DNA from 4 places in the Pantoea sp. X-Soil-ISGK-259 genome. Region 2 is predicted to be linked to each of the others. Evidence: predicted binding sites of a transcription regulator. Region 2 holds the regulator's gene; each other region holds the start of a gene.

What was found. The regulator Fur, encoded in region 2, represses iron uptake genes when iron is present. The targets are predictions, from matches to a motif close to ATAATAATGAGAACNACTATCAA.
Region 1: the regulator Fur is predicted to act here: its motif matches at 1,283-1,305, upstream of AC6I77_RS15950 (TonB-dependent receptor domain-containing protein).
Region 3: the regulator Fur is predicted to act here: its motif matches at 1,317-1,339, upstream of AC6I77_RS07305 (TonB-dependent siderophore receptor).
Region 4: the regulator Fur is predicted to act here: its motif matches at 1,641-1,663, upstream of exbB (tol-pal system-associated acyl-CoA thioesterase).

What each region holds. Positions count from the first base shown of each region.
Region 1 is NZ_AP035986.1:3,358,640-3,361,762, reverse strand. It holds gene AC6I77_RS15965 (siderophore-interacting protein) at 1-287, shown strand, start outside; gene AC6I77_RS15960 (PadR family transcriptional regulator) at 359-898, shown strand; gene AC6I77_RS15955 (Rdx family protein) at 899-1,195, opposite strand; gene AC6I77_RS15950 (TonB-dependent receptor domain-containing protein) at 1,435-3,123, shown strand, end outside.
Region 2 is NZ_AP035986.1:1,128,117-1,131,239, reverse strand. It holds gene ybfE (LexA regulated protein) at 102-377, shown strand; gene fldA (flavodoxin FldA) at 510-1,040, shown strand; gene fur (ferric iron uptake transcriptional regulator) at 1,389-1,832, shown strand; gene AC6I77_RS05185 (hypothetical protein) at 1,897-2,292, opposite strand; gene glnS (glutamine--tRNA ligase) at 2,527-3,123, opposite strand, start outside.
Region 3 is NZ_AP035986.1:1,567,671-1,570,793, reverse strand. It holds gene treA (alpha,alpha-trehalase TreA) at 1-1,193, shown strand, start outside; gene AC6I77_RS07305 (TonB-dependent siderophore receptor) at 1,385-3,123, shown strand, end outside.
Region 4 is NZ_AP035986.1:3,418,983-3,422,105, forward strand. It holds gene AC6I77_RS16215 (MFS transporter) at 1-168, opposite strand, end outside; gene exbD (TonB system transport protein ExbD) at 405-827, opposite strand; gene exbB (tol-pal system-associated acyl-CoA thioesterase) at 834-1,556, opposite strand; gene AC6I77_RS16230 (TRAP transporter substrate-binding protein) at 1,907-2,878, shown strand; gene AC6I77_RS16235 (TRAP transporter small permease) at 2,928-3,123, shown strand, end outside.

The DNA of each region.
Region 1 (3,123 bases), 2.2 Mb from region 2:
CCCAGTCTTTGCATCTCTATGCCTTTACCGATGACGCGACGGGCCACGGCTATTTATCGGATACGACTGGCGTAACGACAAACTGGTTGGGCAGCGGTCAGATGCAGAAAGCACAGCTCAGCCAGCTGATTGCCCGGCTGGATCAGCTCACACTTCCGGCGGAAGATTACTTTATCTGGCTGACTGGCGAAGGTGAGTTTGTGAAAGCGCTGGCTGACTACTTCACGGTGCAGCGCGGCCTCAGCAGTGATTTTGTGCGGGCGGTGGCCTACTGGCACCAGAAGTAAGCGGCTCTGCCAATTGAGTTTTGCCAGACGGCGGACTACCATCAATCCGACTTTTTCCCGCAGGGCAGGCCATGAAACAGCATCCGAATTCCACCTCATCTGACGATCAGAGTACGCGCGCAGGCGGCTGCGGCGGACGACGCAAACGACGCGAAAAGATGCTGGAAGCAAGTGAGATCCGCCTGCTGATGCTCCATTTCCTGGCGCAGAATGCGGCGCACGGCTATGAACTGATCAAGTCGGTTGAGGTGCTGTCGAAGGGAGAGTATTCGCCTAGTCCGGGGATCATTTACCCCAATCTGACGCTGCTTGAAGAGATGGAGGCGATTGAGGTGGTGGATGCGCAGACAGCGCGCAAAGCCTATCGTCTGACCGCAACGGGAGAGGCGCAACTGGCAGAGAACCTGGAAACGGTCTCCAGCCTGATCACGCGGCTCTCTACGCTGGCGATTCTGGTCAATAACCGCAGCATTCCTGCTGTAGAGCAGGCGATTTATGGGCTGAAGGTCGCGCTGAACCAGCGGCTGGCGCAGGAAGATATCTCAGAAACCGCGCTGCAGACGCTGATTAAGGCGCTGCACGACGCGGCTGAAAAAATCACTCACAGTTAATCAGCTGATTTCGGCTTTGTTTTTGTCGATGTGGCCCAGGGTACGATCCGGGAAACAGATGTCGCGTACGCGCTGTTTTAGCGTGGTCGCATCCGGGAAGCCACCATCACGCTTGCGTTCCCACAGCAGGTGCTCATCCAGCGTAATTTCAAAGATACCACCGGTACCTGGTTTCAGGGTTACTTCCGCCAGATCCTCAGCGAAAGTATGCAGAAGTTCCTGTGCCATCCACGCTGACCGCATCAGCCAGTTGCATTGCATACAGTAGTGAATAACAACCACAGGTTTTTGTGCCATAACTCTATTCCTTTACGTGTTGATAAATGCCAATGCATTCGGGTGAACAATTTGTGCGCTGTGGTTTATATCCAAATGTAAATAAGATTGATAATGATTATCAGTTGCATTAAATTTAAGTCGATAATTACTACACCAGCATGATGTTCTGACTTTTCACGGCTTTTATGCGGAGCCGTTTTACTGTTGCCAGCAAACAAGTGAGCGAATACTAACAATTAATCAGGTAATTCGCGCCTATGTCACCACGTTTTCGGAGATTGACGCAACCGCGTCTGACTCAACTGGCGTTGCTCGCCACCTTCATCAATACCACCTGCACTTATGCTGCGGGCAGTGAATCTGCCACGCTAGCCCTTTCTGACCGCTCTGACAGCAATACCGAACAGGTAATGACGGTGACGGCGCCGGAAATTAAGAAAACGGCAGGCAGTAAAACCTCGCTCTCTGCCAGCGATCTGCAACAGCGTGGTGCCACTGACTTTGGATCGATTATGCGCTATGAACCGCTGATCAGTGCCACCGGTACTAGTGGCGGTTCATCAGCCGGTAAGAGCGGTTTTGATCGGGCTGGTTATACCGGCTACAACATTCGAGGCCTCGAGAGCAACCGCGTCGGTCTGGATGTGGACGGCATTCCGTTGCCGCAGGCCACTGGCCGCAGCTATGTAGGACGCGCTGGTCTCGACAGCTTTGGCATTGGCCGCGATTACATCGATCCTTATATGTTTGGGCGTATTGAGATTGAGAAGGGCGCCACAGCAGTGGATCAGTCGAACACCTCAATTGGCGGCAACGTCTCGTTCCGTAACAAATCCCCGGACGACTATCTGTACTCCGGCAAGCCGACCTTTTTCGGCTATCAAAGTGACTACGACTCCGCCAGCCGCAGCTGGCACAACGGCATGACTGCAGCAGCAGGCGATGACACGCTGAGTGGCATTTTTGTTTACAGCCGTCGTGACGGACAGCAGACCCGTAACAACAGCGATACGCTCGATGCTTATCCGGCCAACTGGCACTCCGATGCCTTTATGACTTCCGGCATCTGGCAGCCCAATGATGCTCACAAGCTCAGCGCAACGGTCGATTACTATCACAAAACTCACCACAGCCATTACGACAGCTGGAGCACTTCCGGCAATACCGTCTGGGGAACGGCACAGCAGCAGAGTGATACCCGCCGCTGGGGCATCAGCCTGGCGGATGAGTACACCCCTTACAATGACCTGATCGACAGCCTGACGACCCGCGTTTACTGGCAGCAGACCCAGGCGCATGACAACACCCTAATGCCGTCGAGTGCCACCGCCAGGCAAACCGTCTATTCCGATTACAACAGCGACAGCTACGGTTTTGACACCCGAGCGCTTAAAAGCGTCGGGCGACATGAACTGAGTGCCGGGCTGAATGCGCGTCTGGTGGATACTGAGCGACCTTTCCGTCAGTCACCGCCAGCCAGTGCTTTTACTGCGATTATGCAGCCGCAGGCTAACAGCCGCAGCTACAGCGTGGGCGGTTATCTGCAGGATACTATCAGCTTCGATGCTGACGGACATCGGGCGGCTATCGTGCCGGGCGCGCGCGTGGCCTATCAGAACACCCGACCACGTGATGTGGCGACGCTGACCACGAACAGTAGCGTGCTTGACGCCAGCGAAGTTTCAGCGCTCTACGGATCGCCAAACAGCGACACCCAGATATTGCCGTCGATCGCCTTCCAGTTCGATCTGACACCGAAGCTGATGACTTATCTGCAATATACCCGTGGCGCGCAGTTCCCCAACGATACCCAGCTCTATGGCTCATGGAACCTTGGCTCCAGCTATGCCGGCACCGCACAGTATGCGCTGATTGGTAATGCAGACCTGAAAACCGAAACCAGCAACAACTACGAGTGGGGTGTAAAAGGAGAGGTGGCAAAAGGC
Region 2 (3,123 bases):
TAAAATTTTGCCGCTGGTCAGTTTTGCTGCGGCAATGGCCAATAATTTATAATCTGCGCGGTGAGTGTCTGGCGCCCGCCCCCATTCAGTTTTACTAAGCCATGGCAAAAGAACAGACTGACCGCACGACGCTCGATCTCTTTGCTGATGAGCGCCGCCCCGGTCGACCCAAAACCAGTCCGCTTTCGCGTGATGAACAGCTGCGCATCAACAAGCGCAACCAGCTTAAACGTGACAAAGGACGCGGACTTCGTCGTGTCGAACTGAAAATGAACAGTGAAGCCGTCGATGCACTTAATACGCTGGCAGAACAGCGTAATCTCAGCCGCAGCGAACTGATTGAACAGATGCTGCTGGCGCAGCTCAAACTGGATTGATGCGGGCAAATCGCACGCAGGAGCAAATGTCGGGGCTTTAACCGTTCACCGGTTTTCTCTCGTCTGCTATTATTCGCTGAAATGTGCTGCGGCACACATCTCATCATCAGGATTTAAGAGGTTATTTTACTCATGGCACTCGTAGGCATCTTCTTTGGCAGCGATACCGGTAATACCGAAAACATTGCAAAAATGATCCAGAAACAGCTGGGTTCAGACGTTGCAGAAGTGCATGACATCGCGAAAAGCACAAAAGAAGATCTGGAAGCATTTGATATCCTGCTGCTGGGTATTCCAACCTGGTACTACGGTGAAGCACAGTGCGACTGGGATGACTTCTTCCCGACGCTGGAAGAGATCGACTTTAATGGCAAGCTGGTGGCGTTGTTTGGCTGCGGCGATCAGGAAGATTACGCAGAGTACTTCTGTGATGCGATGGGCACTATCCGCGACATTATTGAGCCACACGGTGCCGTGATTGTCGGACACTGGCCAACTGAGGGCTACCATTTCGAAGCCTCAAAAGGTCTGGCGGATGATACCCACTTCCTGGGTCTGGCTATCGACGAAGATCGTCAGCCTGAACTGACTAACCAGCGTGTTGATCAGTGGGTTAAGCAGATTTTTGATGAACTGCAACTGAAAGAGATCATCGAAGCGTGATGGTGTCTGACTCAATGTGAGCGCCAGCTCACATTGAGGTAATGGAAATTCCTATAGAAATAATAGCCACATTTTTTTAACTTTCTCCGTTTAATCTGTAGAATACCCGCATCGATCTTCCGCTTATTTTCTCACGCGGCAAGACTAAGCGATGTACAAACAGACATCTGCCAGAATTCTCCCCGGCCCGGTGACGCCTCCCCAGCAGCCCATGATGATTCAGGCACGCCCTCTGGTTTTCATTTCATCGCTTCAGTTCTATAATGAGACGCAAATGAGAATGAGTGTAGATCGACATTCAAGGCGACAAGCCACAAAAGTGAATATTAGTAACAGGACAAAATCCGCATGACTGACAACAACACCGCATTAAAGAAGGCTGGCCTGAAAGTGACACTGCCCAGACTGAAAATTCTGGAAGTGCTTCAGGAACCTGAGTGCCATCACGTCAGTGCGGAAGATTTGTATAAACGCCTGATTGATATCGGCGAAGAGATTGGACTGGCTACCGTTTACCGTGTGCTTAACCAGTTCGATGACGCCGGTATTGTGACGCGCCACAATTTTGAAGGCGGCAAATCGGTCTTCGAACTGACGCAGCAGCATCATCACGATCACCTGATCTGCCTGGATTGCGGCAAGGTTATTGAGTTCAGCGACGAGTCTATCGAAACGCGTCAGCGTGAAATCGCAACCCGCCACGGCATCAAGCTCACTAACCACAGCCTCTATCTTTACGGACACTGCACACTGGGCGATTGCCGGGAAAATGAAACCCTGCACGACCAGTAACGCGAGCTGAAATAAAAAAACCGGTGAATTCACCGGTTTTTTTTCGTCTGATGTCTGCTGTCAGTCAGGCGACCAGCGTCTCCTGCAGATAACGCCAGCGCGGAATAGAGCTACTGCAATCGAGAATGGCCAGCGAGATGCGGCTATTGTTATTGCCATTCATCATCTGCATTTCGCGATACTGCACGGTGATCTCTTTATCATGATGAGAGAGGATCACATGTTCGCAGGTGGCAATGCGCATCCCTTCCCGCTGCCCCTGCAACTGCCGGAAAAGATCCTCGACCTCGTTCAGATTGTACTCTTTGCCTTTAGGGGTCACCATGCGGAATTCAGGATGAAAATAGGACATCAGCAGCTCAAAACTGTCGTCTGATCCGGCGGGCTTATTAAAAATACGTTCAATGAGCTGATGTAAAACGACGACACTGTGTTTGGCTTCCTGGGCGAGAATGGTCATATTTTTTCCTTCTGTAACCCGCTGTGCAACCTCTGAGAGCGCATAGCCTACCTGAAAGCTGCTAATTCACATCCTGAAATTGATTAATTTTTTTAAACTCAGATTTCTCTCACAGTATGGCATTTAATGGATTGCAGTTAGTTCAGAACAAACGTCGGTAATGGTCGAAATAGGGACAATAAAAAAGGGCGATAAATCGCCCTTTTGTCATTTTATGAGGTCAGCCTCAACACGTTATTCGCCGGCTTTCGTCCAGGTATCACGAAGACCAACGGTACGGTTGAATACCAACTGCGAGGGCGTAGAGTAAACGCTGTCGGCGCAGAAATAACCTTCACGTTCAAACTGGAACGGTGTGGTCGGTTCTACATCGCGCAGGCTCGGTTCCACAAAGCCCTGTTTAATCGCCAGTGACTCAGGGTTGATTACCGCCAGGAAGTCCTCAGCCGCACCCGGGTTTGGCACGCTGAACAGGCGGTCATACAGACGGAACTCAGCAGGCTGCGCGTGATCGGCAGAGACCCAGTGAATCACGCCTTTGACCTTACGGCCATCAGCAGGATCTTTGCTCAGCGTATCAACATCGCTGGTGCAATAGATGCAGGTGATGTTGCCCGCTTCATCTTTAGCAATTCGCTCAGCACGAATCACGTAGGCGTTGCGCAGGCGAACTTCTTTGCCCAGCACCAGACGTTTATATTGCTTGTTCGCCTCTTCACGGAAATCTGCACGGTCGATCCAGATCTCGCGGCTGAACGGCACTTCACGCGTGCCCATCTCCGGCTTACCCGGATGATTGGGCATGGTGAGGGTTTCGCTGTGACCCGCTGG
Region 3 (3,123 bases), 440 kb from region 2:
ACTGGGACAGCTACTTCACCATGCTGGGGCTGGCCGAGAGCGGACACTGGGATAAAGTCCAGGATATGACGGATAACTTCGCCTCGCTGCTTGACCGCTATGGCCACATTCCCAACGGCAACCGCAGCTACTACCTGAGCCGTTCACAGCCACCGTTCTTCAGCATGATGGTCGAGTTGCTGGCCACGCATGATGACGGCAAAGCCTATACCCGCTACCTGCCGCAATTGCAGAAAGAGTATGACTACTGGATGGCCGACAGCGATAAAGTCGCGGCCGGTGCCGCCAGCAAGCGGGTGATTAAACTGGCGGATGGTACGTTGCTCAATCGCTACTGGGATGCGCGCGACGTGCCACGAACTGAATCCTGGATGGATGATATTGCCACCGCGCAGAAAGCGCCGCAGCGCAATAAAGCCGAGCTCTACCGCGAGCTGCGTTCCGGTGCCGCGTCGGGCTGGGATTTCAGTTCCCGCTGGTTCACCGATGCGCATAATCTGTCGACAATCCGCACCACACAGCTGGCGCCCGTTGACCTTAACAGCCTGATGTTCCACCTGGAGCAGACGCTGTCAAAAGGCTACCAGATGAATAAGCAGAGCGATCTGGCAAAGCAGTTTGCCGATCGCGCAGAGAAGCGTCAGGCGGCAATCAACCGCTATCTGTGGGACAGCAAACAGAACTGGTACGCCGACTATGACTGGCAGAAAAAACAGGTCCATCCGCAGTTAACGGCTGCTGCCCTGTTCCCGCTCTATCTTCAGGTAGCCAGTGACAGGCAGGCTGAAAGCACCGCCAGCGCGGTAGAAAAACAGCTGCTGAAGCCGGGTGGTCTGGTAACAACCACCGTAAACAACGGTCAGCAGTGGGACGCACCGAATGGCTGGGCTCCGCTGCAGTGGGTTGCCGTGGAAGGTCTTGAGCACTATAACCAGCCGAAACTCGCAAAAGAGGTCGGCTTACGCTTCCTGCAAAACGTCCAGAACACCTATGACCGTGAGCATAAACTGGTAGAGAAATATGTCGTTGACGGCAAAAATCTTGGCGGCGGCGGTGGCGGTGAATATCCGCTGCAGGATGGTTTCGGCTGGACAAACGGCGTTACGCTGAAACTGCTCGATAAGTATTGCCCGAAAGATAAAACCTGTAACAGCGCCCACGATATTCCTCAGGCGTCTGCCTCACAACACTAAGTCACTCTGGATACCTCTGGCCCCGCCGGAGGTATCCGCACTCCCTTTCAGCGAATTTTACTTGACCTTCTTTCATCTACAGGCAAAATTGCAGCAAATTTACAAAAGGTAATAGTTCTCATTATGATAATGAGATTGCCTATCAATAATTTTATTCACCCGCCTGACCCTTTGCCAAGAAAGGAATTTTGATGAAACTGTCATTGTCGCTGAAAGGTTATGTTCACCTCTGCACCCTGGCGCTGACTGCGCCTGCTCTGAGTTTTGCTGCTGATATGGTTGTGACTGCCCAACCGCTGGAGGATTCGACCACGCCCACCCAGGGCTATCTGGCGACCACCAGCCAGGGCGCAACCAAGAGCGATCGTCCATTGATCACCACGCCGCAATCAATATCCGTAGTCACCCGCCAGCAGATGCAGGATCAGGGCGCACTGACCCTGAATCAGGCGCTGGGCTACAGCTCCGGTGTCTTCACCAACTTCGGCGGTGCGGCGACCCGTTATGACACCATTGCCCTGCGTGGCTTCCACGGCGGCGATGTCGATAACACCTTCCTCGACGGTATGCGGGTGATGAGCGACGGTGGCAGTTTCAACATATTGCAGGTGGATAATGCTTTCCTGGAACGCATCGACGTGATCAAAGGCCCCTCTTCCGCGCTCTATGGCCAGACAGTGCCGGGCGGACTGGTGAACATGGTGACTAAACGTCCTCAGTTCGCGGAAGAGGGTCACATTCAAGTGCAGGCGGGCAGCAACGCGACCACCGGCACGATGTTTGACTACACCAATGCGATCAACGATCAATGGGCGTTTCGCCTGACCGGCGTAACCCGCAATAGCGATACCCAGTACGATCATACCCGTGAAGAGAAATATGCGCTGATGCCGCAGCTGATGTGGCAACCTGATGAAGATACCCATCTGATTCTGAAAGCCTACCTGCAAAAAGATCCGTCAGGCGGTTATCACGGTTCCGTGCCGGGTGACGGCAGCCTTACCGAACACAACGGCTATAAGTTGAGCAACGGCTTCTATGAGGGCAACAGCGATCTTGATCAGTTCAAACGCCACGAGCAGATCTACAGCTTCGATTTCGCCCATCGCTTTAACGACGTCTGGTCGTTCTCATCAACCGGCAGTTACAGCCACTCGAATGTCGATCTCGATCAGGTTTATCAGATTGGCTGGGATGAAAATAATCCCGATCTGCTGAATCGCTACTACTCTGGCGAGCGCTCGTCACTCTCCGCCTGGTCCACGGATAACCGCTTACAGGCGGAGTTCAACACCGGCGAACTGGAGCACCGCGTCACGCTGGGTGCCGAGTATCATCGTTACAAAAATGAGATTAGTGAGGCTGGCGGTCCGGCTAACCAGCTGAATGCCGTGACCGGCGATCAGGTGGGCGATATGCCTGAGCAGACCTGGGCAGATAGCACCCGCCGTTACTACCAGACCGGCCTCTATCTGCAGGATGAGATGAAGCTGGATCGCTGGCATCTCGATCTCTCCGGCCGTTACGATCGCATCGTCGCACAAAACAGCGGCAGCGATCGTCGTCAGGATGATCACATTAGCGGACGCGCCGCGCTGCTCTATGCCTTCGACAACGGCATTTCGCCTTATGTAAGCTGGAGCCAGGCGATTACCCCGACTGCGCTTACCGATCCCAACAATAACCTGCTGAAGCCGACCACCTCAGAGCAGTATGAAGCCGGGGTGAAATATCAGCCGGTGGGCACCCGCGATCTTTACAGCATGGCGGTTTATGACCTGACGCAGAAGGATGTGGCAAACCGTAATGTTAAAGACGGCACCTTTACGCCATCGGGCAAAGTCCATTCACAGGGTATTGAGCTGGAAGCACGTAATCAGTTAACCCCGCGTCTGAGCACCGTGGCGAGCTATACGCTGAACCATCTGCG
Region 4 (3,123 bases), 2.3 Mb from region 2:
CAGGGAAGCAAACGGGTCATCACCCGGGAAGAAGGTTTTTGAAATGGCGGTCGCGTAGTAGCCAAACACCATGAAGTCGTACATCTCCAGGAAGTTACCACTGGTGACGTTGAAGATAGTTCGGGCAGCACTTTTCGGCGGCTTTTGTAAAGACGGGGTGTGACTCATAACGGCTTCCTATTGTTTTTTAGCCGTTTTAGCCTGACTGAAGCGGGATTAATGTGACGTGAGTCACCATTGCAATTTACAAATCTATGTACATAAGTAACAACCAATTAACAATCCGAATCAGGCAGCATAAGTGATCGGCTTGAGCACTGCTTGACCCGATTTTATGTGGTCAGAGAGCCAGCATAAAAAAAGGCGACCTCAATAGTCGCCTTCTAAGGATGCCCGATAATTCGCTATTTCTTCACGGTTTCCATGCCCATCAGCCCGATTTTCAGATAGCCCGCCGTGCGCAGTTTATCCATGACGCTCATCAGGGTTTCATAATCCACCGACTTGTCCGCCTGGAAGAAAATCGTCGTCTCTTTGTTGCCCTGCGTCTGGCTGGTCAGCACGTTCACCAGCGAGTCAGGCGTAACCTGATCGTTACCGACGTAGAGCTGCTTATCCGCTTTAATCGACAAATAAACTGGCTTCTCCGGGCGCGGCTGCGGCGCGCTGGTTGAGGCTGGCAGATTGACGCGCACGTCGACCGTCGCCAGTGGCGCGGCTACCATAAAGATGATCAGCAGAACCAGCATGACGTCGATAAACGGCGTCACGTTAATCTCATGCATTTCACCGTCGGTTTGCAGATCGTCGTTTAATCGCATGGCCATAACAGCTTACCCTAAGCGCAGTTTCTGGGCGGTCGCGGGACGTGGAACCTCTTTGGCCACAGTGCCCAGGTCGATGTCACGACTCTGCAACAGCATCACCTGAGCGGCAACATCACCCAGCGAGGCTTTGTAGTTAGCGATCATGCGGGCAAAGACGTTGTAAATTACCACCGCCGGAATCGCAGCGACCAGACCCACCGCCGTTGCCAGCAGCGCTTCTGCGATACCCGGTGCCACCACCGCAAGGTTCGTCGTCTGGGTTTTCGCAATACCGATAAAGCTGTTCATGATGCCCCAGACAGTGCCGAACAGACCAATAAACGGGGCGACAGAGCCGATGGTTGCCAGGAAGCCATTGCCCCGGCCTGCATGGCGGCTGAAAGCAGCCACGCGGCGCTCAAGGCGGAAACTGGTGCGATCTTTAATGCCGTTGGTATCTTCCACACCTGCCGACAATTCGAGTTCATTCTGCGCATCGTTCAGCAGCACGACGCTGTGGCTGTGACCGGTAAACGACTGAGCAATGCGGGCGGCGTCATTAAGACTACGGGCTTCGCCCAGCGCCAGTTGCTCACGCTTCAGGCGGCGCTTAGCGGCGCTGAGTTCAGCATATTTGCCGAAAAAGATTGCCCATGTCACGACCGATGCCAACAACAGGCCAATCATGACGACCTTTACCACGATATCGGCATGTTGATACATGCCCCAAACGGAGAGGTCCGTTTGCATCAAATCACTGGCTACCACGCTGCTTCTCCAACTTCTGATTCAGGGATGCGAAACAAGCGCGAATAATAGCAAAATGGCGGCGAATTGATAGTAGTTCTCATTAGTATTTACAAACCCAACCCTGGTCACAGACCTCGCTTTGACCAGCTTTGCACACTTTCCGTCAGGGATGTTTCGAAAATGTGAAGCTGCATGAAAATTTATTAAAACAACGTTTCAAAATGTGACGCCATTCATTCAATCAACATTACTGCATTTTACTCAGACGCATTTTCACTATGCTGGCTCCACACGGCACTCTGCGGTTAGCCCAGACTCCAGGCCGTCCTACCTCTGCGGGAGACAAAATAATGAGACTGACAAAAACATGCCTGGCCAGTGCCCTGGCGGCAATCATGATAAGTTCCACCGCCACGGCACAGGTGATTAAAGTCGCTGAAGTGCAGCCAGCCGGCTATCCCACTGTGGTTGCCCTGCAACACATGGGCGACAAACTCAAACAGGCCACTGATGGACGGCTGGAGATGAAGATCTACGCCGGTGGCGTGCTGGGTGATGAAGACCAGACGCTGCAACAGGTGCAACTGGGCGCCATCGATATGATCCGCGTCTCACTGGCTCCGGTCACGTCTATCGCCCCGGAAACCAGCGTGCTCACCCTGCCCTACATTTTTCGCGACGTCGACCACATGCATAAAGTGCTGGATGGTGAGATAGGCAGCGAGATTGCCAGCAAGTTTGATAAGGATCCCAACGCCCGCATGGTCTTCCTGGGCTGGACGGATGCCGGTGAGCGCAACATGATCACCAAGAAGCCGCTGGCAAAACCCGACGATCTCAAAGGTATGAAGATCCGGGTGCAGAACAGCGCCATTTCACTAGCGACACTGAAAGCGATGGGCGCAAATCCGGTGGCAATGGGCGTCAGCGAAGTCTTTAGTGCGATGCAGACCGGCGTGGTCGATGGCACCGAGAACAACCCACCTACCTTTGTGGCCCATAACTACATGCCGGTCGCGAAGTACTACACCCTCACCAGCCACTTTATTCAGCCAGAGATGATTCTGTTTTCGAAACGCGCCTGGGATCGCCTGAAACCCGACGATCAGACACTGCTGAAAAAGCTCGGCAAAGAGGCACAGGATGAAGAGCGTCAGCTCTGGGCGACCTACACCGAACAGTCGATCGCCAAAATGAAGGCCGGCGGCGTGACCTTCCAGCAGACCGACCGCGACTACTTCGTTAAGGCTACCCAGCCGGTGCGCGATCAATTCGGCGGCAAATATCAGGATCTGATGACCCGAATCGCCGACGTGAAATAACCCTTCCCGCGCCACACTGCCGTGTGGCGTGCTTAATCAGGTATTAATTATGTCTGCTTATACGCGTCTGATGGATGGGCTTTATCTGCTGTGCATGCTGGTGGCCGCCGTGGCGCTGTTGATCATGGTGACGGTCATTCCTGTTGGCATCTTCGCCCGTTACGTGATGAACGGCGCACTCTCCTGGCCAGAACCGGTCGCCATTATCTGCATGATCATATTCACTTTTATCGGCGCGCCGGTCG